Linked DNA regions of Thermogemmata fonticola. The protein of the gene in region 1 interacts with the protein of each later gene in a pairwise test. Links are inferred from orthologs where the notes say so. Each region holds a gene or a part of one and is shown in the gene's direction. Other genes may lie near its edges.

Evidence for each region.
Region 2: the proteins of pepT (region 1) and tpiA interact in binary tests that used the Escherichia coli proteins (3 or more experiments, as listed by UniProt). The link is inferred for Thermogemmata fonticola from one-to-one orthologs.

Annotation. Positions count from the first base shown.
Region 1 is NZ_JACEFB010000005.1:2,828-13,203, reverse strand. Bases 4,983-7,909 are described here. They hold pepT (peptidase T), read left to right. Parts: upstream 4,983-5,788; coding sequence 5,789-7,030; downstream 7,031-7,909. Other genes in these bases: kbl (glycine C-acetyltransferase), read right to left, coding at 7,061-7,909; nth (endonuclease III), read left to right, coding at 4,983-5,723. Outside these bases: H0921_RS08640 (MBL fold metallo-hydrolase), read left to right, coding at 1,052-1,924; H0921_RS08635 (hypothetical protein), read left to right, coding at 2,161-2,895; H0921_RS08630 (hypothetical protein), read right to left, coding at 2,981-3,358; H0921_RS08625 (enoyl-CoA hydratase/isomerase family protein), read left to right, coding at 3,650-4,927; more of nth, read left to right, coding at 4,965-4,982; more of kbl, read right to left, coding at 7,910-8,251; H0921_RS08605 (DedA family protein), read right to left, coding at 8,233-8,994; H0921_RS08600 (TIGR03067 domain-containing protein), read right to left, coding at 9,342-9,770; H0921_RS08595 (alpha/beta fold hydrolase), read right to left, coding at 9,945-10,376. UniProt on the Escherichia coli protein: Cleaves the N-terminal amino acid of tripeptides.
Region 2 is NZ_JACEFB010000001.1:621,320-631,574, reverse strand. The notes cover bases 754-3,559. They hold tpiA (triose-phosphate isomerase), read left to right. Parts: upstream 754-1,677; coding sequence 1,678-2,442; downstream 2,443-3,559. Other genes in these bases: H0921_RS18110 (redoxin family protein), read left to right, coding at 2,985-3,559; aroF (3-deoxy-7-phosphoheptulonate synthase), read left to right, coding at 754-1,435. Outside these bases: more of aroF, read left to right, coding at 392-753; more of H0921_RS18110, read left to right, coding at 3,560-4,325; H0921_RS02295 (DUF4276 family protein), read left to right, coding at 5,790-6,344; H0921_RS02290 (tubulin-like doman-containing protein), read left to right, coding at 6,560-10,075; H0921_RS02285 (glycosyltransferase), read right to left, coding at 10,036-10,255. UniProt on the Escherichia coli protein: Involved in the gluconeogenesis. Catalyzes stereospecifically the conversion of dihydroxyacetone phosphate (DHAP) to D-glyceraldehyde-3-phosphate (G3P).

The DNA of each region.
Region 1 (10,376 bases):
CCGGCCCTGCCTCTGAGCCTGGAGAGCATCCCCGCTCCTCCTCCCCCGCCCCGACCGGCGCCCGCACCATCTGTCGAAGCAAAACATGATCTTTTCTACCAATATCAACGTCGAACAAATCGTTCTGTATCCAGTGCGAAATCGGCAAGTCGATCGCGGAAGCGGAGCGTGCCCTTCATCGTCGAGGCGAAGCCCATCCCAATGGTGGCTCGGCGAGCAGTTCCCCGAAGTGAAGAGCCTTCCCCAAGTGGCCGGACCCACCAACGCGGCGGTGGCCTCAAAATGCGGACTAAAACGGCAGAAGAGCCGGGGCGTTGCCCTCCCGCGGCAGAGTCTTCCACCCCAGAAGTACCAGTGACAGCCCGCCGCCAGCGTCGGCAGGGAGCGACCCACGGCGAGGCTTCCCCCATTCGGCCCCAGCGGCGAGGGGAGCCAACCTCGGTTCGCTCCCAGCGTGCCGCGGCAGGGTCTTCTCGGATTTCCTCCGAATTGTCAAGTAAACATGATGAACCCAGGAAACGGAAAAAGTCCGTGGAATCCGGTCATCATCCCATCTCGACAGCAGAAAAGATGCAAATGCGATTGTATAAATTGATTTGTCAATCCATAAGTGGTAATCGGCGAAGTCGTGATCAATTGATACGGTCGCTAGCATCTTTGGATCAGCGAGCCAGGCCCTCGCGTCGCTCAGGCCGTCGGTCGGAAAAGAAGCGGGAAAGTTGGGAGGTTCTCGCGGAGTTGCCCCGTCGTCCGAAGTTGACAAAGCCGTCGCAATGCTCACCTGGAGCTGAACCATCCCGCCGCTCGAAGTTGACAAACTCACCCTCGCGGGACGGCAGGGTCGTCCAACCGGCTGCGGTTCGGCAGGAAGTCTCGGTTCAGCGTCCAGTTGTTCCCCCTGCGGTTTTCAGGGAAGCCGATTCTCGTGGTGTTGAGGGGAAGAGGGTTTGCGGTTCTTCTGCATGGAGGGTAGAAGCCAACGGAGCTGGGCGCACCTTGGGTTCCAGTTTACAAGTAATGGAACAAGACGAGAGGAGCGGGAGCGGCGATTATGGAAGGAGCAGAGCAAGTGCAGGCGTGCTTTGCGACGTTGGGCAGCGGCAGCAGCGGCAACACCGCTTACATCGAGGCGGCGGGCCGCGGGCTGCTGTTGGACTGCGGTCTGGAAGCGGGCGAGTTGGCGCGGCGGCTACGCAGTCTGGGGCGCACCTGGAAGGCGGTTCAGGCCGTGGTGTTGACACACGTGCATTCGGACCATTGGCACGAGAGCGTGCTCGCCGAGCTGTTCGTCCGCCGCATACCGCTGTGGCTTCACAGCCGTCACCTGGTCGATTTGCGCAGCCGTTCGGAGTATCTGCCCCTGTTGGAGAAGAACCAGCTTTTGCGGGAGTATCGAGGGGGGCGATGGTTTACGCCGGTCGAGAATTGTCGTTTCCTACCTATCGAGGTCCTCCACGACAGTCGGCCGACATTCGCCTTCCGGGCGGTGTTGCTTGGGCCGGGCGAGGTGCAGGCGTCGCTGGGATACGTGGCGGATTTGGGATGCGGGAGCGTCCAACTGGCGGAGGCGTTGGCCAACCTGGACCTGCTGGCGGTGGAGTTCAATCACGATCCGCAGATGCAGCGCCAGAGCGGCCGGCCGTGGTATCTGATCCGCCGCGTGTTGAGCGATCAGGGGCATCTGTCCAACACTCAGGCGGCGGCGCTGGTGGAGCAGATTCTGGCGCGTTCCCAGCGGATGCCGCGGTATCTGGTGCAACTCCATCTAAGCGAGGAGTGCAACCGCCCGGAGCTGGCGGCGGAGAGCGTGCAGCCGATCCTGAAGCGGTATTGTCCTGCGGTGAAGCTGATCACCGCTCCGCGGCACGAGGCAAGCGGTATCCTGCCGCTGGTATGCGAAGCAACGGGCGACCTGCCGGAGTAGCCTGCGGGACAGGAAGTGCCGGTTTTCCCCCAGGCCGCCAGCATGGGAAAGATGGCGAGGCTGTGCGGCTTGTGCCGGGAAGGGGCACGCTTGGCTTGGCCGTTCTGAGCAATTCTGCCGTCTGCAAGGATTGCGTGGAGTCGATGAGGAAAAGGCAGGGTTGGGTGCGGGCGGAACGCTGGGAAGACTGCGGTGTACGGCCCGTTTCCGATCGCCTGAGTTCAGGAGCACAGAGCATGGGGATACGGCATAGTGGAGTGCTGGGGGTGGCGTTGTTGTCTGGTGTGGCAGCGGGGGCAGCCGAACCGCGTCCTTTGCCGACGACTCCACAAGTGCCGCCGCTGACTCTGACGGCGGAGCCGCCGGGCCGAGGTTCGAGCGTGCCGTATGGTAGCCGTATTCATGTGCCGCCTGGGGAGCGGCCCGCCCTCGCCCTGCGGGAACAGGCGGAGATGGCAGTCCACCCAGGGGTAGGTGATAGTCCGATGTCACTTCAGGGGATCGGCCGCTCTTCTCCTTCTAGCGTGCGCTCGATCATCCCTGGCTCCCCGATCAAGGCCTGGCTGTTCTTCTATCCCACCACGGGCAAGGCGCTGCCGTGCTTCCAACCCCGGCCGTATGTCGGCCCAATCACCGGCACCTTCCCGTGTACTTCCGCCCCTGCACTGAGCAGTGGTGTGGGCCGCCCCCACTCCGCGGGCTGTTGCAGTGCTCACGCTTCCCTGCCGCTCAGTCGCGGCGCTCGCAGCAGTTCCACCGTCTCCGGGAGAACCCTTCCCGCGATCTCGGACGGAATGGAATCCCCCGCCGGCTATCGCTTCGCCCAGGCGGAAAGCCAAAAACTCTTGGAGCAGTTGCTCCTGCCCGCGCGGTCCGGTTACGCTCCGCCGCCGAAGGGTTTCTGGAACACGCCGGCCCCGCGTGTGTTAGCGGTTCCGCCTTCTATGGGGCAGACCCAGGGCGCGAAGTAGTAATGGAGTACCGTCCGCGAAACCAAGGGGTTGGAAACGTAGGAGGTGCGGTGCACGGAAGAGTACACAGAAGCGGAGATCGCAGTCAGGGTTTGGGAGGCGTCGCGTTCTGGCCAGCCGGCGCACTGGGAACTCCCGGCGGGCGGATGTGCTCCCCGGAGCCGGGCCAAGGCAGCTCTTCACCGCTTGGCGGCGGGGCCGTGGGAGGCGGCGGCGTACTCCCGGTGGGCAGAGCGGGAGTGGATGGCATCGGCGGGCAGGGAACCGGTTGGCCTGTGACTGCGTCATAGCAGCCCTCGCTCAAGCGACCTTGACTCATGAGCTGGCCGGCCTGAGGCGACCGCAGGCGGGAAGAAAACCATCCCGGCCGGGAATCACAGCGATCCCGCTCGCACAACCGGCACCCCGCACCGAGAGACAACAATATGACACTAATGCATGCCAGTTGACTTCCGCGCACCATAGAAACTTTCCTCAGTCTCGTTCTGCGGTTTCTCGCTGAGATCGGGTAGCGAACGGTACACTGGCATTTTGACTGGAGGAAAAAGGCAAAACAATGCGACTCCGCGGGAAAACCAAGCAGCAGAACCTTCCCAAGCCGGTGCAATCCCTAAGCCAGGCTTAGCAGGTAGAATCGTGCGTCTTTGCCTAGCTTGCCATCGGCTGATCCGAAAGCACTCCGCAGAGCCTCGGCTGCTCGTACTTTGAGGATTCTCGGAGGGAGCACCGGGATCAAGACGCGTGGAGGTTGGCCATGTTCCCGATCTATCAGTCCCGTCATATTCGCGTGGACCTGGAGCGGCACATCGCCACCCTGACTTTTGCCTTCTCGCCGTTGGAGCAGCAGGGTTGGGATGGGAACGCTCTGGAGGAATGGGAACGAGCCATCGCCTGGCTCTACACTTCCTGCCCGGTGGGGATTTTGGTGATCCGGTCTGGGACGAAGGACAGTTTCTGCCGGGGTCTGCATCCGTTGGTGCTGCGGGAGCTGCGCCGCCCGGCGGATCGCGCCGCCTTTGCCTGGAGAGGGCAGCAACTGATCCAAAAGCTGGCCCACTGGCCCGGCGTGAGCATCGCATCCATCGATGGCCTTTGCCGTGGGGTGGGCTGGGAATTGGCCCTGGCCTGCGATTACCGCCTGGCTGTGCAACGGGCGGCCACGCGGATCGAACTGCCCCAAGGCTTGACCTGCTTCGGCGGGTCGGTTCTGCTCCAAAGCCGCCACAGCCCCCAGGCACGGCACCGCTTGGCCTCCGGCATCCCTCTGTCGGCCCGCGAAGCCTTCCAGCTCCAGCTTGTGGACCATCTCAGCTATCCCTCTGACGGTGACAATGCCCTGTCCCGACTCCGCGAACAATTCGGACATTCCCTGGCCAAACGCCCCTTGCCCGCTGCTTGGCTCGGCTTGGCTAGCGAACGCCGCCGTTTTGCCGCCTGGAACCCTCCGCTGCCTCCCAATGTCATTTCTGACTTAGCGGCCGATGGGGCACCTCTGCCATTTCCCCATGTTATCGGCGTGTGGGGGGATATACCGGCGATCGAAGATTGGCTCCTCGAAGCCTTGCTCAAGGGGGCTTTGGTCCTCGTCCATTCCCCACAGCAACGCTATCGACAACGCCTTGATCAACTAGAACAGCGGGGCTTTTGCACCTCCCAGGAGAAATTGCTTCTTCTGGAACGCCTGCGTCCTGTGGATCATCCCGATGACTTGGCAGCCGCGGAATTGATTGTTCTCGCGCCGCAGTATCATCCGGGGGAACTGTGCCGCCGGCTTGACCCTGCCTCCCTGCTGGTGTGGGTTCAGCCCGCGGGGCACGCCCCATTGCCCCCGATTTCCCAGGCGTACAATACCATAGTAAGGCCCCAACGTGTCGTGCGATTATCGTTCCTTCACTCCCGTCATGTCGCCGTGGTTCCAGAAGAGGCGGTGGATGAACTATCCGTGCAGCGCCTGGTGTCCTGGTTCCAACAAGGCGATTATGGGGTGGTGGTCTTTCCTGCGGATGCACGAATTCTGGCGAGTGCGGCTTAAATTGTCCAACGTTGCAACCTGTTGATCTGATAAAATAATGAATCAGTCTATCCGCCCGGTGCCGGATGTTTCTGATCCCCAGCCGCCTGGAGCCGGCCGCCCGCGCCGCCGCTTGCTCCCGGTCCGCGAACGTGCCGCGGCCATCAATCAGCGCCTGGCGCAAATCTACCCCCAGCCCTCCACAGCCCTGCGTCACGACAATCCCCTCCAACTGCTGATCGCCACCATTCTCTCGGCCCAATGTACCGATGAGCGGGTCAACCAGGTCACCCCCCGCCTGTTTGCCCGCTACCGCACGGCGGAAGATTTTGCCCGCGCCGATCTTCGAGAATTGGAGGCGATCATCCGGCCCACGGGCTACTACCGCAGCAAGGCTCGGCACATCCGCGACTGCTGCGCCCAATTGGTGGAGCGATTCGGCGGGCAGGTCCCGCGGACCCTGGAGGAACTCGTCACCTTGCCGGGAATCGGCCGGAAAACCGCCAATGTGGTCTTAGGCGATGCCTTCGGTGTTCCGGGGATCACCGTCGATACTCATGTCAAAAGATTGTCACAACGGCTCGGCCTGACACGCCATACGGACCCAAACAAGATTGAGCAGGCTCTGATGAAGCTGCTGCCCCCTGCCGAATGGACCGCGTTCAGCCATCGCCTCATCTTGCACGGGCGGCAGGTTTGCCAGGCTCGCAAACCTCGCTGTGATTCCTGTATCCTGGCCGATCTGTGTCCCAAAATAGGAGTATCCTTGAAAAAACCTGTCAAAAGTAGAACTCGAAAATCCCAAAGAAAAGAATGAATTTGATATTGATTCTGGTGGATTAATATATTTTCGATGAACCTTGATAAACATCGCAATAGACCATGAAGAAATATGATACATCGACGTTGCTAGAACGGTTCCTGCGTTATGTGCGGATCGATACGCAAGCCAATGAGAAAGCGGGGACGTATCCCAGCACGCCAGGCCAGCGGGAACTCGGACGCCTGCTCTGCGAAGAGCTGCGCGCCATGGGGGTGCAGAACGTGGAGCAGGATGAACATGGGCTGGTCTTCGCCACGATCGCGGCGACGGTGCCCGGTGCGCCCACGATCGCATTTACGGCTCATCTCGACACCAGTCCGGAAACCAGCGGACGGAATGTTCAGCCGCAGGTCATCCGCAACTATCCCGGCGGCGACATCCCCCTGCCCGGCGATCCGCGCCAGGTCATCCGCGTGGCCGACAATCCCGAACTGAACCAGCTTGTCGGCAAAACCCTCATCACCACCGATGGCACAACTTTGTTAGGAGCCGATGATAAAGCCGGCGTAGCTGTCATTATGGAAGCATGTCGGATTATGTGTGAAAATCCTGATATACCACATGGACAGATTCGCATTGTATTTACATGTGATGAAGAAATTGGAAAAGGTGTTTTATATCTAGAGCCAGATCGTATTGGTGCCGTGGTGGCTTATACATTGGATGGCACAGGTGTAGGGGAGATCGAAGCGGAAACCTTTTCTGCGGACCTGGCGCTCATCACTATCACAGGGGCCAACATCCACCCGGCGATTGCTAAAGGGCGGATGATCAACGCCGTGCGCCTGGCTGGGAAATTCCTGGAGCGCCTCCCGCAGCATCACTACAGTCCGGAGACGACCAGCGACCGCGAGGGGTTCATCCATCCGTATGTCATCGAAGGCGGAGTGGCCCAAGTGACAATCCGCTGTCTGCTCCGGGACTTCGAGACGCCGCAATTGGCGGAATACGCCGCCTGGTTGCGGGAGATCGGGCGGCAGATCGAACGGGATCATCCTGGCGCGCGGGTCCAGGTGGCCGTCCAGCCGCAGTATCGCAACATGCGGGAGGGAATTGCACGCGAGCCGCGGGCTGTGGCTTATGCCGTCGAGGCTGTCCGGCGGGCCGGTTTGGAACCGAAGCTCAAGAGCATCCGCGGCGGCACCGACGGCGCTCTCCTCACGGCTAAAGGATTGCCCACCCCTAACCTCTCCTGTGGTGAGCACAACTTCCACTCACCTTTGGAATGGACATGTTTGGAAGAATTGGAGTCCGCAGTCCACGTCGTATTGGAATTGTGCCAAGTGTGGGCAGGACATTGAGAATTATATCCACTCTGACTTGAAGGTATATTATCGAATCACACCCAATTCTCGCCCGACTTCTGTGAAGGCGGCCACGGCACGATCGATCTGCTCGTCGGTGTGAGCGGCGGAGACCTGCAAGCGGATTCGGGCCTGCCCCTGGGGGACAACGGGATAGCTGAAGCCGATGACGTAAATGCCGCGTTCCAGCAACGCGTCCGCCATGCGCGTCGCTAAAGCGGCTTCTCCTAACATTACAGGCAAGATAGGAGTAGGTCCCGGTTTAATCGTGAAGCCAGCATTTTCTAAACCGTGGCGCATCTTAGCAGTATTAGCCTTAAGTTTGGCGCGTAAATCCGCAGCTTCATCAATGAGTGAGAAAGATTCGATAGCCGCGGCGACTAATGCTGGCGGCACACTGTTGGAAAACAGGTAGGGGCGGGAGCGATTGCGCAGCCAATCCACGATTTCCGCACTGGAGGCGGTGAAGCCGCCGCTGGCCCCGCCGAGGGTCTTCCCCAACGTGCCGGTGATGATGTCAATGCGGTCGAGCACGCCCAATTCCTCTGCCGCCCCGCGTCCCGTCGGACCCAAATGCCCCGTCCCGTGGCAGTCGTCGATGCCTACCACGGCGTCATATCGGTCCGCCAACTCGCAAATCACTGGCAAGTTCGCTAGATCGCCATCCATTGAGAATACAGAATCCGTAAATATCATCTTGAAACGATATTTCCGAGCAGATTCCAGTTGGTTCCTTAAATCATCCATGTCATTGTGGCGGTAACGGAATCGTTGGGCTTTACAGAGCCGGATACCATCAATGATCGAGGCATGATTCAATTCATCGGAAAACACCGCGTCTTGTTCTGTCAAGAGGGGTTCAAACAGGCCGCCATTGGCATCGAAGCAGGAGGTATAGAGAAGGGAATCCTGTTTGTGGAAGAATTGGGCGATCCGTTGTTCTAGTTGCTTATGAATGGTTTGCGTGCCACAGATGAACCGCACACTGGATAAACCGTAGCCCCAGCGGCGGAGTCCCTCCTCGGCAGCGGCGACGATTCGCGGGTGATTGGCCAGGCCCAAGTAATTGTTAGCACAGAAGTTGATGACTTTGCGGCCTTGGACGACGATTTCGGGACTTTGCGGGGTTTCAATCCAACGTTCCGCTTTGTATAGACCCTGGGATTTTAGATGGGAGATTTGTTCACGTAAATACGCATTCATTGTGTTGGCGGGCATGGTGTTCCTCCGCAGTAGATGTTTTGGGTTGCCAGTGCGGTTTTCAAAGCACGGCGTTTTTGCCACCATTTTATTAATAATGGAAGTATGGATATGAAGACGACAGTGATGACAACTTTATCAATATGTCGAGCGATCTGGAATTGATCACCGAAGAGAGGCCGGAGCAAGGGGTCCAGCCACATGTGGAGTGTATAGCCGAGGAGTATCATGCTCACAATCCAACCGATCCCGCCGAAAATGTTGTAAGCCAAGAAGCGGCGATAGGGCATTTGGGCGGCGCCGGCGACGACCGGGGCAAAGGTCCGGATGATCGGCACGAAGCGAGCGATGATGATTGTTTTGCCACCATGCCGATCGTAGAAGGCCTGGGCAGCCAGGAGGTGCTCGCGGCGGAAGAAGCGGCTGTTCGGCTTGCGATAGAGCGCCGGCCCGGCGCTGTGGCCGATCCAGTAACCGACCGTATCGCCGACGATCGCGGACAAGCACAAAGTGAGGATGAGCCAGTGCACGGGCCAGCCGACGGAGTGGGCGACGATGCCCGCAGTGACCAGGAGGGAATCCCCCGGTAGAAAAAAGCCGATGAGCAGGCCGGTTTCCGTGAAGACGATCAGGTTGAGCACCAAAAAGGCCGCCACCACGACGCCCGGCGCACTGAGGGCTTCCCGCCAAGCGTCGGGATTGGTCAGATTACTGAGCACTTGCAAGAGAATGGTACCGGCTTGGCTCAGGGTTTCTTCCATAGCATGCTCCGGGGGACGGCTTTGTTCTGGTCGTCGAAATCCTCCACTCGCCCACGGCCCGCTTACCTCTGGAACCAGCCTAACGTACAACACACCCCGGCGGGAAGGCCAATCCCGGCTGCGGCTCGGTATCTCCCTCCGCCTGGGTGATAGCTGGCGGCGTCGTGCTGATGCCTTCGGGTTCTGCCTCGCAGGGGGAAATAGACGGCGGTGAACGAGAAGAAGCGGCAGGGGCCGAACGGCTCAGGAGGTAACGGGAACAGCGCGGGAGGGGGATGCACATTGCCGGTGGGGCAGTTTCCTAGCGAGGACAGGCGGGCGATGATGCCGCTGTCGTGGGAGGAAAGCTACTTTTCGCGGCGGAGGCGGATGAGGATGGCCTCCCCTTCCGGTTTGAAGTCCTTGGGCCGTTCGCCTTTTTCCGTCATGACGATGGTCACTTCGTCTTTGTCGATTTTGTAGATGCCGGGGAAGGTTTTGCCCTTGTAGTCGCCATCGAGGGGGAAAATGTCGATGGCGGGAGGAACTTTTTCCGGGTCGAGTTTGAACTGGGCGTTCTTCTCTTCTTCGTTGGCAAGTTTGACTGTGAGTTTGTTTCCCTTGAAGATGAAGGAGAGGTTTTCGATGACCTCTTTAGGGGCCGGGCCGGTCGCTTTCTCCATGATGAGGACTTTGTAGCGTCCTTCGAGGCGTTTGAGGTCTGCGGGCTGAGCTAAAGCGAGGGCGAGGGTGCTGGCCGCCAAGATGAGAACCGCTCCAAGGAAGCGTGCGTGCATGGCCATCTCCTGAGTTTCCGGGAGGAAATCCTGATTGCGGTATATCGAAAGCCTGAGTATTGACCAGAGGGGGAAGAGGGTCGGGGAGCCGCGAAGCGGTGCCGTCCGCAAGCCACCCCGGACGAAAGCCGGAGAGGCGGGAGGGGCGAGGCCCCAGGGAGTGGCAGGGAATTGTCAGTCCCTGGGCGAGGACGGCGGGGGTGCTTTCACGGGGGGAAGGGAATCGAAGAAAGCGAAGACATCGGGCAGGGCTTCGCGGACGATGGTCAGGTGTTCGAGACGGGGGTATTCGCGGAAGCGGTAATGGGGGAGTTTTTCGGCGGCGAGTTTTTTGTGGAGGGAGCGGGCGGCGGCGATGGCCAGGTCGTCTTGGCTCCCGGCGGCGAGGAAGAAGGGGAGGCGGCGGAGCAGTTGCGGATCGCTCAGGGGCGGGGCACCGCCGAGGGCAGCCACAGCAGCGAAGGACTCCGGGTGCCGCTGGGCGAGGGCGGCGGCCTGGGCAGCTCCCAGCGAGTGGCCGACGAGGAAGATGCGGCGGCGATCAAGGGGGTAGCGCTTGGCCAGAGCGTCGATCAGAGCTGGGACGGGGGCAGGGCCGAGCAGGCC
Region 2 (10,255 bases), on another replicon or contig:
CTTCGGACGCTGACGCTAGCGATCAGACGCTGACGCAAGTGAACCACGCAAGCGAGTTAAGCGGTTAGCTTTGCTGCTTCAGGTCAGATCGGCGTGCTGTCGAAATAGCCACGTCCATAAGGGGGGTATCCCTGTCGCAATGGGAAGGCGTGGGTCCATGCGGGAGTCCCCCTGTCGCACAGGGGAGGCATTTTGTAACATACCTAGCGGAACCTAAAGGTGCTGGTCCGGCGGGGGGTGCCGCGGTTGGTGCCGTTCCGCCGCGTAATCCCCTTTGCCGTAGGGCTGCTGTACGGAACAGTAGTCCGAGCTTGCCGTCCTCGGTTTTTGGGGTCATGCCCGGAAACATAACGGATACCCACCCAGAAACTCTTCAATCCACGAAGCAGCAATGATCCTGGTGATACGTCCTGATGCCACGCTGGAGCAGCTGGAGCACATCATCGAGCGGGTCCGGGAGCTGGGCTTTACGCCGCACGTCAGCCGCGGGGAATCGCGGACGATCGTGGGAGTGATCGGGGATGAGAACCGCCCCGGTGCCGAGAACCTCTCCGCCATTCCCGGAGTGGAGCAGGTGCTGCGGATCATGAAGCCGTTCAAGCTGGCTAGCCGGGAGTTCCACGCGGCGGATAGCGTGGTCTATGTCGGCAAGGTGCGGATCGGCGGGGGCAGCCTGGCCATGATCGCCGGGCCGTGTGCGGTGGAAAGCTATGAACAGATGGACATCATCGCCCGCTATGTCAAGGCCGGAGGCGCGAACATCCTTCGCGGCGGCGCCTTCAAACCCCGGACCAGCCCCTATGCCTTCCAGGGCTTGGGCGAAGAGGGCCTGAAAATCCTCCGCGATGTCGGCCAGAAGTACGACTTGCCCATCGTCACGGAAGTCATGGACCCGCGGCAGGTGGAGCTGGTCTGCCGCTATGCCGACATGCTCCAGATCGGCGCCCGCAACATGCAGAACTTCGACCTGCTCAAGGAATGCGGTCGGACACGCAAACCCATCTTGCTCAAACGAGGCATGAGTGCCACGGTCAAGGACCTGCTCATGTCTGCCGAGTATATCCTGGCCGAGGGGAACCATGATGTGGTGCTCTGCGAGCGCGGCGTGCGCAGCTTCGAGGACAGTACGCGTAACATGCTGGACATGAGCGCGGTGCCGAACGTCAAGGTGCAGAGCCATCTGCCGATCATTGTCGATCCAAGTCACGCGACGGGCCGACCGGATTTGATTCCGAGCATGTGCCGGGCGGCGGTGGCGGCGGGAGCCGATGGCGTCCATGTCGAAGTCCATCACTGCCCGGAGAAGGCTTTGTCGGACGGGCCACAGGCCCTATTGCCCCACCAATTCCTCGACCTGATGGGAGACCTGCGCCGCTTGGCCGCCGCCTTGGGACGCGAGTTCTGGAGCCGCCCGGAAGCGGAGCTGGTCCCCTGAATCGCCCCAAGGGTAGGCAAGCGTTATCGCCCCAAGGGTAGGCAAGCGTTCCCTGGCTTTCCGCAGTTGGCCGCCACGGTTATTCCGCCGGCACCGATTGCGGAATAGGCCCCAGCGAACGGCCAGAGACAAAACGCGGAACAGTTCGCCCACCGCGCTGAGGATAGAACCGCGGAGCGGAATAAACGCCAGTGAACTGACACGCAGTGGCGAGTGAGTGAGATTTGCCCGCAGGAGGTGTTATGCCCAGGCAGAAGTTCATCGCCGGCAATTGGAAGATGTACACGACTCTGGAGCAAGCGCGGGAGCTAGCCCGGAGCGTGGCAGCGGGGGTCGATGCGGAAACGGCTCGCCGGCTGCGCGTCGCGGTCTGTCCTCCTTTTCCCTGGCTGCTGCCCGTGGGGGAAGTGCTCCGCAACACTCCCGTGGCGCTCGGCGCCCAGGACTGCCATTACGAGCGCGAGGGAGCCTTTACCGGGCAGGTCTCGCCGTACATGCTGCGGGAGGCGGGCTGCCAATACGTCATCATCGGGCATAGCGAACGGCGGCATGGACTCCAGGAAAGCGATGAGTTTCTCAACAAAAAGCTCCACGGAGCGCTGCGGGCAGGGCTGCACGTCATCTTCTGCATCGGCGAGTTGCTGAGCGAACGCGAAGCAGGCCAGACGGAAAGCGTCCTTTTGCGCCAGCTTCAGAACGGCCTGGCCGGCCTGACGGCGGAACAAGCTGCCGCGCTGACCATTGCTTACGAGCCGGTTTGGGCCATCGGCACAGGCCGGGTCGCTACGGAAGAGCAAGCCCAGCAGGCCCACGCCTTCATTCGCGCTCAGATCGCAGAGCGCTTCGGCTCGACAGCGGCGGACTCCATCACCATCCAATACGGCGGCAGCGTCAAGCCGGAGAATGCCGCGGGACTGCTCCGCCAACCGGACGTGGACGGTTGCCTCGTCGGCGGGGCCAGCCTCAAGGCCGATTCCTTCCTGGCGATCGTCCGAGCCGCCCTCTGACCGCAAACCGATCTCGCCTGCGCTTCTGCCATGACTTTCCTCGGCATCGCTCCTCCCTTTGCCGTTCCCTGGACTGTCCCCATTCCCGCGAGGTGCTGCCGTTCTCTCGCTGCTTTCCTGAAGCATCCTTAATTCTCACAACATTCTCGACAAAACCCTGTCGCTTTCCTCGGCCCTGCCCCGCCTCAATTTGCAGCTCGCCGTTCTTTCGCCCCTCTCGCTAGAATCCTCGTCCTCCCTGTTTTCCCTGCGGGACTCAGATTTTCCCTGACTCTCCGTTTTGTTCCCGCACGTGAGGCTGGCAAGATCCGCCGTTTCCTCCGGATCGTTTCGGGAGGCGGTGGGGCGAGCGTGGCCAGCTGCCGCCACGCGGAGGTGGCCTTGACCGTAACCCTGCCGTGCGGAATGATGCCCCTGAAGGATGCTGTCCTAGTCCAGCCGACGGGTTGCGATCACCGCCGGTGAAGGAAGCTGCCCCCTCGAAAGCCAGAGGGGCGCATCCGCCGCCAGAGATGCGGTGGCAAACGGGAGGCCAGCGGACGATGTGGGGTCGTGGCGCCGTCAACGTGCTGCTTTTGCTGCTGTTGGCGGTTAGCGGTTGCAAGACGAGCGAGCGGAGCCGGGAGGGAAGAGAACCTGCCGCCATGCCCGCAGCGCGCGGCAAGCAACCGGCTTGGTTGGACCCGTCCGCCCAACTCCCCGGCGCCAAAACGGGCGTGCCCAAAGGCGGCCCTTGGAGCCGTACAACGGCGGCGGCCTCCGATGCCTTGGGCGGCCGAGTCGTCGATGCTCTAGGCCGTCCCGCCAAAAATGTCTTCATTCGCATCGAACCTTTGCCGTCCTCCCCCGGTGGAGCGATGGGCATCTACAGCGATGATCAAGGCTACTTTTTGACCCGTGGTCTCAAACCGGGCCAGAGCTATCAACTGACGGCTGAAGCCCAGCAACAAGGACGGCGCTGGCGCGGCACGGTTCAAACCAAAGTGCCGAATACGACTTTGACTCTCGTCCTGCGCGAGGACCCCGCCAGCGGAGCAGACGCCGGTAGCGTCGGGACAGGCGATCCGCTATTACCGCCGCCGGAAGGAGTGCCGCGTTCCCGCACTCCACGGGCCAGCTCGGATGGCGCCTTCCAGCCGGATGGCGGGTCTGGCCAGCCGGTGCCGCCGTCGTTGCCGCCCAGCGGTCGCCTACCCAGCGGTGGTGCAGGAGGAACGGGCGGGGGAACGCCGGCAGCGCCAGCTATCCCGCCGCCTCAAAATCTCGCTCCGCCGCTGCGGCCAGAAAACACAGCCGATGGACCGCGCCCGCCCTACACGCCGCCGCCGGTGAGTATTCCCGGCCCTCCCTCCTTACCGCCGCCGCCACCCCCGCCGCCAGTGCCGAAGCTCCCCGTGCCGCCTTCGGGGAACCCTCCCTCATCGCAAAACTCTTCGCCATCCCAGATCGGGAAGCCCTTCACGGTGGTTCTGGTCGATTCCTTGCAGCGCCCCTGGAGCTTCCCTGGAGACAGTTCCGCCCGCCTCGTGGTCCTGGAGTTTGTTACCAGCGACTGCCCCCACTGCCGCCCGGTGGTGCCCATTCTCAAAGACTTGCAAGCCCGCTATGGTGCCGCAGGACTCCAAATCGTGGCCGTGCTCTGCGACGAGTTGCCGCTGGAGCAGCGGTTGCAAGCCGCCCAGCAGTACGCCGCTCGCCACACTGTGAATTACCCCGTCTACGTGGAACCGGGAGCCGGGCCAGGACGTGTCCGCGATCTCTTCGCCGTGGAAGGTTACCCCACCGCGGTGGTACTCGATCGGCATGGCCAACTCCTCTGGAAAGGACACCCCGGCCAAAAGACCGAGTTGGAAGCCGCCCTCCGCCGCCACCTGTCACCGTGAATACCCGCATCGCCCTTGTCCCCCTCGCATTCGCTTGGTTCGGGTGCGCGACGCCTCGATTCCTCCTCGGCTGAGTCGTTTCGTTTGTCACGATTCCTCTGTCTCGGCCTTCCGACAAAATTGCAGATTTCGTGTGGACTCACCCGGCTTGCTTTCCCCCCTCCATCGCGGAGAAGGGAAGATGAGGTAGTAGCGTGGGAGAACGCAACGGGAACCTGAAAGAGTTGAAGCATCGCTTCGCAGGATCGGCCCATGTTAGAGCGTGTGCTCCTCAAAGGGTACAAATCTATCCGGGAAGCCGAGATCACGCTGCGCCCTATCAACGTCCTGATTGGTGCCAATGGAGCCGGCAAGTCGAACTTCATCAGCCTGTTTCAGTTCATGAACCGCTTAGCCGCCCAGGGAATGCAAACTTATGTAGCTCAGGCAGGCGGGGCGGATCAGATTCTTCACTACGGCCGCAAAACCACCGAACGCCTGGACATCGAGCTTTGGTTCACACGGGGAAGCCATTTGGCCAACGGCTACACCTGCACGCTTATCCCGACAGCAGACGACCTGTTCGTGTTTGATTCCGAGATCATCTACTTTCATGACCGCCAACTATATCAGGCACCTTACTCCGAAGTTTTACGTTCCCCCCGTGTGCATCATGAAACGCTCCTGAATGAGTGGGATCAGGCAGGGAATGCAGTGGCCCATTATGTTCTGGCTGCTCTGAACTCGTGGCGGCTTTATCACTTTCACGACACGAGTGCGTCCGCCGGGGTCAAACAAACCGGAGACATTCACGACAACCTCTTTCTCCGCCCGGACGCCTCAAATCTCGCGGCTTACTTGTACCTGCTCCGGGAAAACAGGAAGCCCACTACCGGAACATCGTGGAGACCATTCGGCTGGCAGCCCCCTTTTTCGGCGATTTCGTACTGCGGCCCTCGCCCTTCAATCCGGAGAAGATCCGCCTGGAATGGCGCGAGCACGGCTCGGATACCCTCTTCGGCCCGCACGCCCTCTCGGATGGCACCCTCCGTTTCATCTGCTTGACCACCCTCTTCTTGCAGCCGCCAAAACTATTGCCCAAAACCATCGTACTGGATGAACCTGAACTCGGACTCCACCCCTACGCCATTTCCCTACTGGCCGATATGGTGCGCAGCGCCGCCCGCCATACTCAGGTCATCTTGGCAACACAATCCGTGACCTTGGTCAATCAATTCCAACCGGAGGACATCCTGGTCGTAGATCGTCAGGAAGGCCAGTCGGTATTCCGGCGTTTGAACTCCGAGGAAATGACATCCTGGCTGGAGGATTACGGATTGGGTGATCCGTGGGAGAAAAACCTGCTCGGAGGACGGCCCACACGATGAGACGGAGGTTTATCTCCGTCGAAGGACAAACTGAAGAGACTTTTGTTCGCGATGTGCTCGCCCCCCCCATCTGGAGTCGAGATTAGAGCTGACGCCGGTGCTGGCCAAAACCAAACGCACCAAGGCAGGAGCCACTTTCAAGGGCGGCATCAGCTCTTATTCGCAAGTCAAAAAAGAGATTCGTCAACTTCTACGTGATAGTAATGTGGTATTGGTCACAACGATGATCGACTATTACGGCCTCCCGAATGACTTTCCGGGCCAAGACACCCTTCCGGCGGGCACACCCTATGAGCGTGTGCGACACTTGGAGGACGCATTCCAGAACGACATCGGGGACCCGCGTTTTCTGCCATTTTTGGTTCTGCATGAATTTGAAGCCTTGGTCTTCGCCGGACTGCACCATCTGCCTTCCGTCTTGCCCGGGTGTGAGAAGCAAGTGTCCCACCTGACTCAGGCCATCAGCGGCTTGTCTCCCAAAGAGATCAACGAAGGCCATACCACCCACCCGTCCGCACGGATTTGCCAACATCTCCCTGATTATCAGAAACGTTTGCATGGTCCACGAGTCGTACAAAGGACTGGACTGGATACCCTACGCCAGAAATGCCCCCATTTTGCCGATTGGATGCACCGACTCGAGTCTGTGTGACTGCGATCCGATGGGGCAGTATCAAGGAAGGCCACGGGGCAGTTTCGACGGAAGCAGGAAAATTGATTTGTTGTCAAAAAGCCAGTGTCACGTCTGTCGAAAAATCCCACGCTGTCCCTTTGTGTGCTAAGTTTCAAGCAAGATTCTGAGGAATTGGGGAGCGTGCCCCTGCGCGGTTCCTAGCGAGATAGAATCCGCCATATTGAGATCATCCCATGTCCTTGCGTATCGCTGCACAGGCCGAGCCGCTGCCCGGGTACGTGCTGGTGGAGCGGTTGGGAGCGGGAGGGTTCGGCGAAGTCTGGAAGGCGGTGGCTCCAGGAGGGATCGCCAAAGCCATCAAGATCATTCACGGAGACCTGCGCAGCGGAGTAGATGCCTGCTTCGCCTTGCAGGAACTCAAGGCCCTGGCGCGTGTCAAGCAGGTGCGCCACCCTTATCTTTTAGCCCTGGACCGCTTCGATGTGGTGGAAGGCCGGCTCCTGATTGTCATGGAGCTAGCCGACTGCAATCTGTGGGACCGGTTCGTGCAGTGCCGCGAAGCTGGTCTTCCCGGCATCCCGCGGCACGAGCTGCTCACCTACATGCTGGAGACCGCCGAGGTTCTCGATCTGTTCAACGACCAGTTCCAGTTGCAGCATCTGGACATCAAGCCGCAGAATCTCTTTCTCCTGCACAATCACATCAAGGTGGCGGACTTTGGCCAAGTGAAGGACTTGCAGGGGCTGGTCGCAGCGGTGACCGGGGGAATCACGCCCGTTTATGCGGCGCCAGAGACCTTTGACGGAGTGATCACCCGCTACTGCGATCAATACAGCTTGGCCTGCGTGTATCAGGAATTACTGACCGGGCGGCGTCCCTTTGATGGAACGACCCCCGCCCAGCTCTTGCGGCAACATTTGTTCCAGGCGCCGCATTTGGAGCCGCTTCCGCCGTCGGATCGGCCGATTGTGGCCCGCGCCTTGGCCAAGAAGCCGGAGGAACGCTGGCCCACCGTCACCGCCTTCGTGCAGCATCTGATCGGTTCCACACCGTCCGGCGTGGTGCGCTTTCCCGCATTGCGTCGTCCTGCGGAAGGATCGGGGGTGCAGAGTAGCCCGCTGCTGCCAGCCACGCCCGCGGAGCAGGATCGCGAGACGCCGCGGGGAGCGGAACCAGCGGCGGCAGCGGCATTGTCGCCGGCTCTGGTCATCGGGGTGGGCGGGTCCGCCTTGCCGATCCTGCAACGCTTGCGCTGGGAATGGCTGCAACTGGCGGAAGGCGTACCGGCCGGCGCTCCACCCCCTCCCCCTCTGGAGTTCCTCTTCATTGACACGGATGAAGACACGATTCGCCAGGCTAGTGAGGAATCGGCCTCCGAGGGATGGGCCGCCTTGCCCCAGGAGGATGTCATCCACACGCCGCTACAACGCATGGCCTATTACATGCGTCCCCGGCCCAGCGGCCGACTTATCACCGAGGATTGGTTCGACCCTCCCCTGCTTCATGTGCTTCCCCGTCAGCCCCGGACGGAAGGCGTCCGCATGCTCGGCCGACTCGCCTTTTGTGATCACCACCGCTTGATCCTCCAGCGCCTGGAGTCGGCTTTGCGCTCGCTGACCCTCGCCGGCTGGAACACGCCCCCACCGCCAAATGACGCGGCCGCGGCGGATGTGCCTCTGGGGCTGACTGTCATGATTCTGGCGAGTCTAGGAGGCGGAACAGGCAGCGGGATGTTTCTCGACCTAGCCTATGCTGTGCGCAGCCGCTTGCAACAGTTGGACATGCCCCGCGTGACGGTCCAAGCTTTGTTGCTGTTGCCTCCCGTCGCTGGGGATGCTTCCGCCTTGCAGCCTGCGCTGGCCAACACCTACGCCGCCTTGCGGGAACTGGCTCACTACAGCCGCCCGGATACTCTTTACACCGTCGAATACGAAGAGTTGCACGGACGCATCCAGACCCGGCAGCCGCCCTTCGACCGCTGTTTTGTCGTCCAGCAAGCAGTGCGCGACACGGAAGCCCCACCGCCGCGGCGGGATTCCGCCGTTTTACGCCTGCGAACACGGCGCGAACCGGGACCCGCGGGTTCCCGCATCCTGACGCGTCCCGCGAGCCGGGATGAGCGGCTTACGCCCATGCCGCAACGCACTCTGCGCCTCTCCCTGACCCCTTCGGACCTTCTCGCCGCGGAAATCCTCCGCCTCCACCTGCTGACACCTGTGGGACAGCGCCTGCGCCTGGCCTACGCCCGTTCCCGCGGACCGGGAGTAGCTCAGCTTCCCCTGAGTTGGCCCGCCTTGAGCCACTGGCGCTGGCCGCGGCGCGAATTGCTCCATCGCTTGGCCCTGGCCTGCGCCCAACAGTGCGTGCAACGCTGGACCGACTTGCCCGCCGCCGCCGAACCTTCCCAACAGTTCCTGACACTCGCCCATCACCTCTGGTCGGAATTGAAACTGACGCCGGCTCAGATGCGGGAGGAACTGGAGCAAGCAGCGGCGGCAGCCCTGGGGCGGCCGGCCAGCGACACCTGGGCGGAACTCGTCGCCCCGCACATCCCGCGGAGCTGGTTCGCCCGTTGGCCCCAAGCGGCCCGCCTCGAAGAAACCGTCGAACAACTTATTCTGCTCCTGGGACCGCCGCGCCCCCTGGGATCGCCCGCCGTGGGAGTCATTGAGCAGCACTTCAGCACCACGGTCGAGAATCACCTCCACCGGCTACGCAAGCAGTTGCCTAAAAGCCTGGAGACCTGGTGCCGGGATCGCCGCCTGTACCTGGGCGGTACGGAAATGCTCCTGATGCAGTGGATCGCGGTGGCCGAGCGATTCTGGAATCGCTTCACCCAGGAAGCGGAACAACAGGCCCAAAAGGCCCGCGAGCATTACGAAGTGCTCATGAACGCCGTCCATGCCTCCCGCGGCCTGCGCCGCCCCGGCAGCGGCGAGCTACGCGAAGCCCTCCGCGGCTTCCCCGAACTCCAGTATGCCACGCTCCTCCACCGCGGCTTGCTCCGCTTTTACCACCAACTCCGGGACTTGCTCCTGGAACCGCTCGGCCAAGTACGCCGGGCCCGTGAGCAATTCCGTAACTTGGCCGAGGAAGTTCCCACTCGCAGCGCCCATGAACGCCGCCCGCCCCCCGATTGGCTCTTGCCCCCCGATTGCCCGAATCTGGACGAGTTAGCCCAACGCCTTCTCCGCTCCCTCTCGCCGCAGCAAATCGAGGTGATCGACACGGCCGCCTTAGAAGCTCTCCAGGAATCGTCCGAAGGCCCGCTGCTTTCGCTGCTGCTCGAAGAGCGCGGGCGGCACCACTGCTGGCAGCGCCTGGTGCACACCCTGGCGGGCTTGCTGCCCCCTTGCTTGCAACAGATCGATTTCTTCCACGTCCTGCGGCAGCATTATCCCTCGTCCGCAGACATCCAGGAGGCCCTGCGCAGGATGTTCCACGCCGCCGAGCCGCCGCCCGGACTTTCCGCCTCCGAGGCGATGACGGAGCTGCTCCTGGTCGCTTGCCCCGGCGGATCGACCGGCGCTGCCCTCCGCGACCTCACCCTTCAAACCATACCCCTGGAAGGACTGCTTCTAGCCGATCTGGAGGATGAGTGGGTGCTCTACCGCGAATGGGCTTTTTTCCCCTGGGAATCCTTGCCACAGGCGGGGACGCAAGCCGCGCTGGCCTACCAGCACTGGCTGGAACAGTGCGAAACTTCGCCTCACTGTCGCATCGATGTCAGCGAGTGGAAAGCCTTCTGAATCCCCCGCCGCAGAGCTTGATGCAGACAGGCAAGCAGTCCCCGGCAGGTGAGCCACCAATGGCCCCCCTGCTGCCAGGCCCGCCAGTACCACCGCGCCGCTTCCCGCGCCGAGCTTTGCCGCAAAACGTATCCCAGCGTCCGGCAGGTCGAAGCCGCTGCTTCCTGCAACGACCGCGCT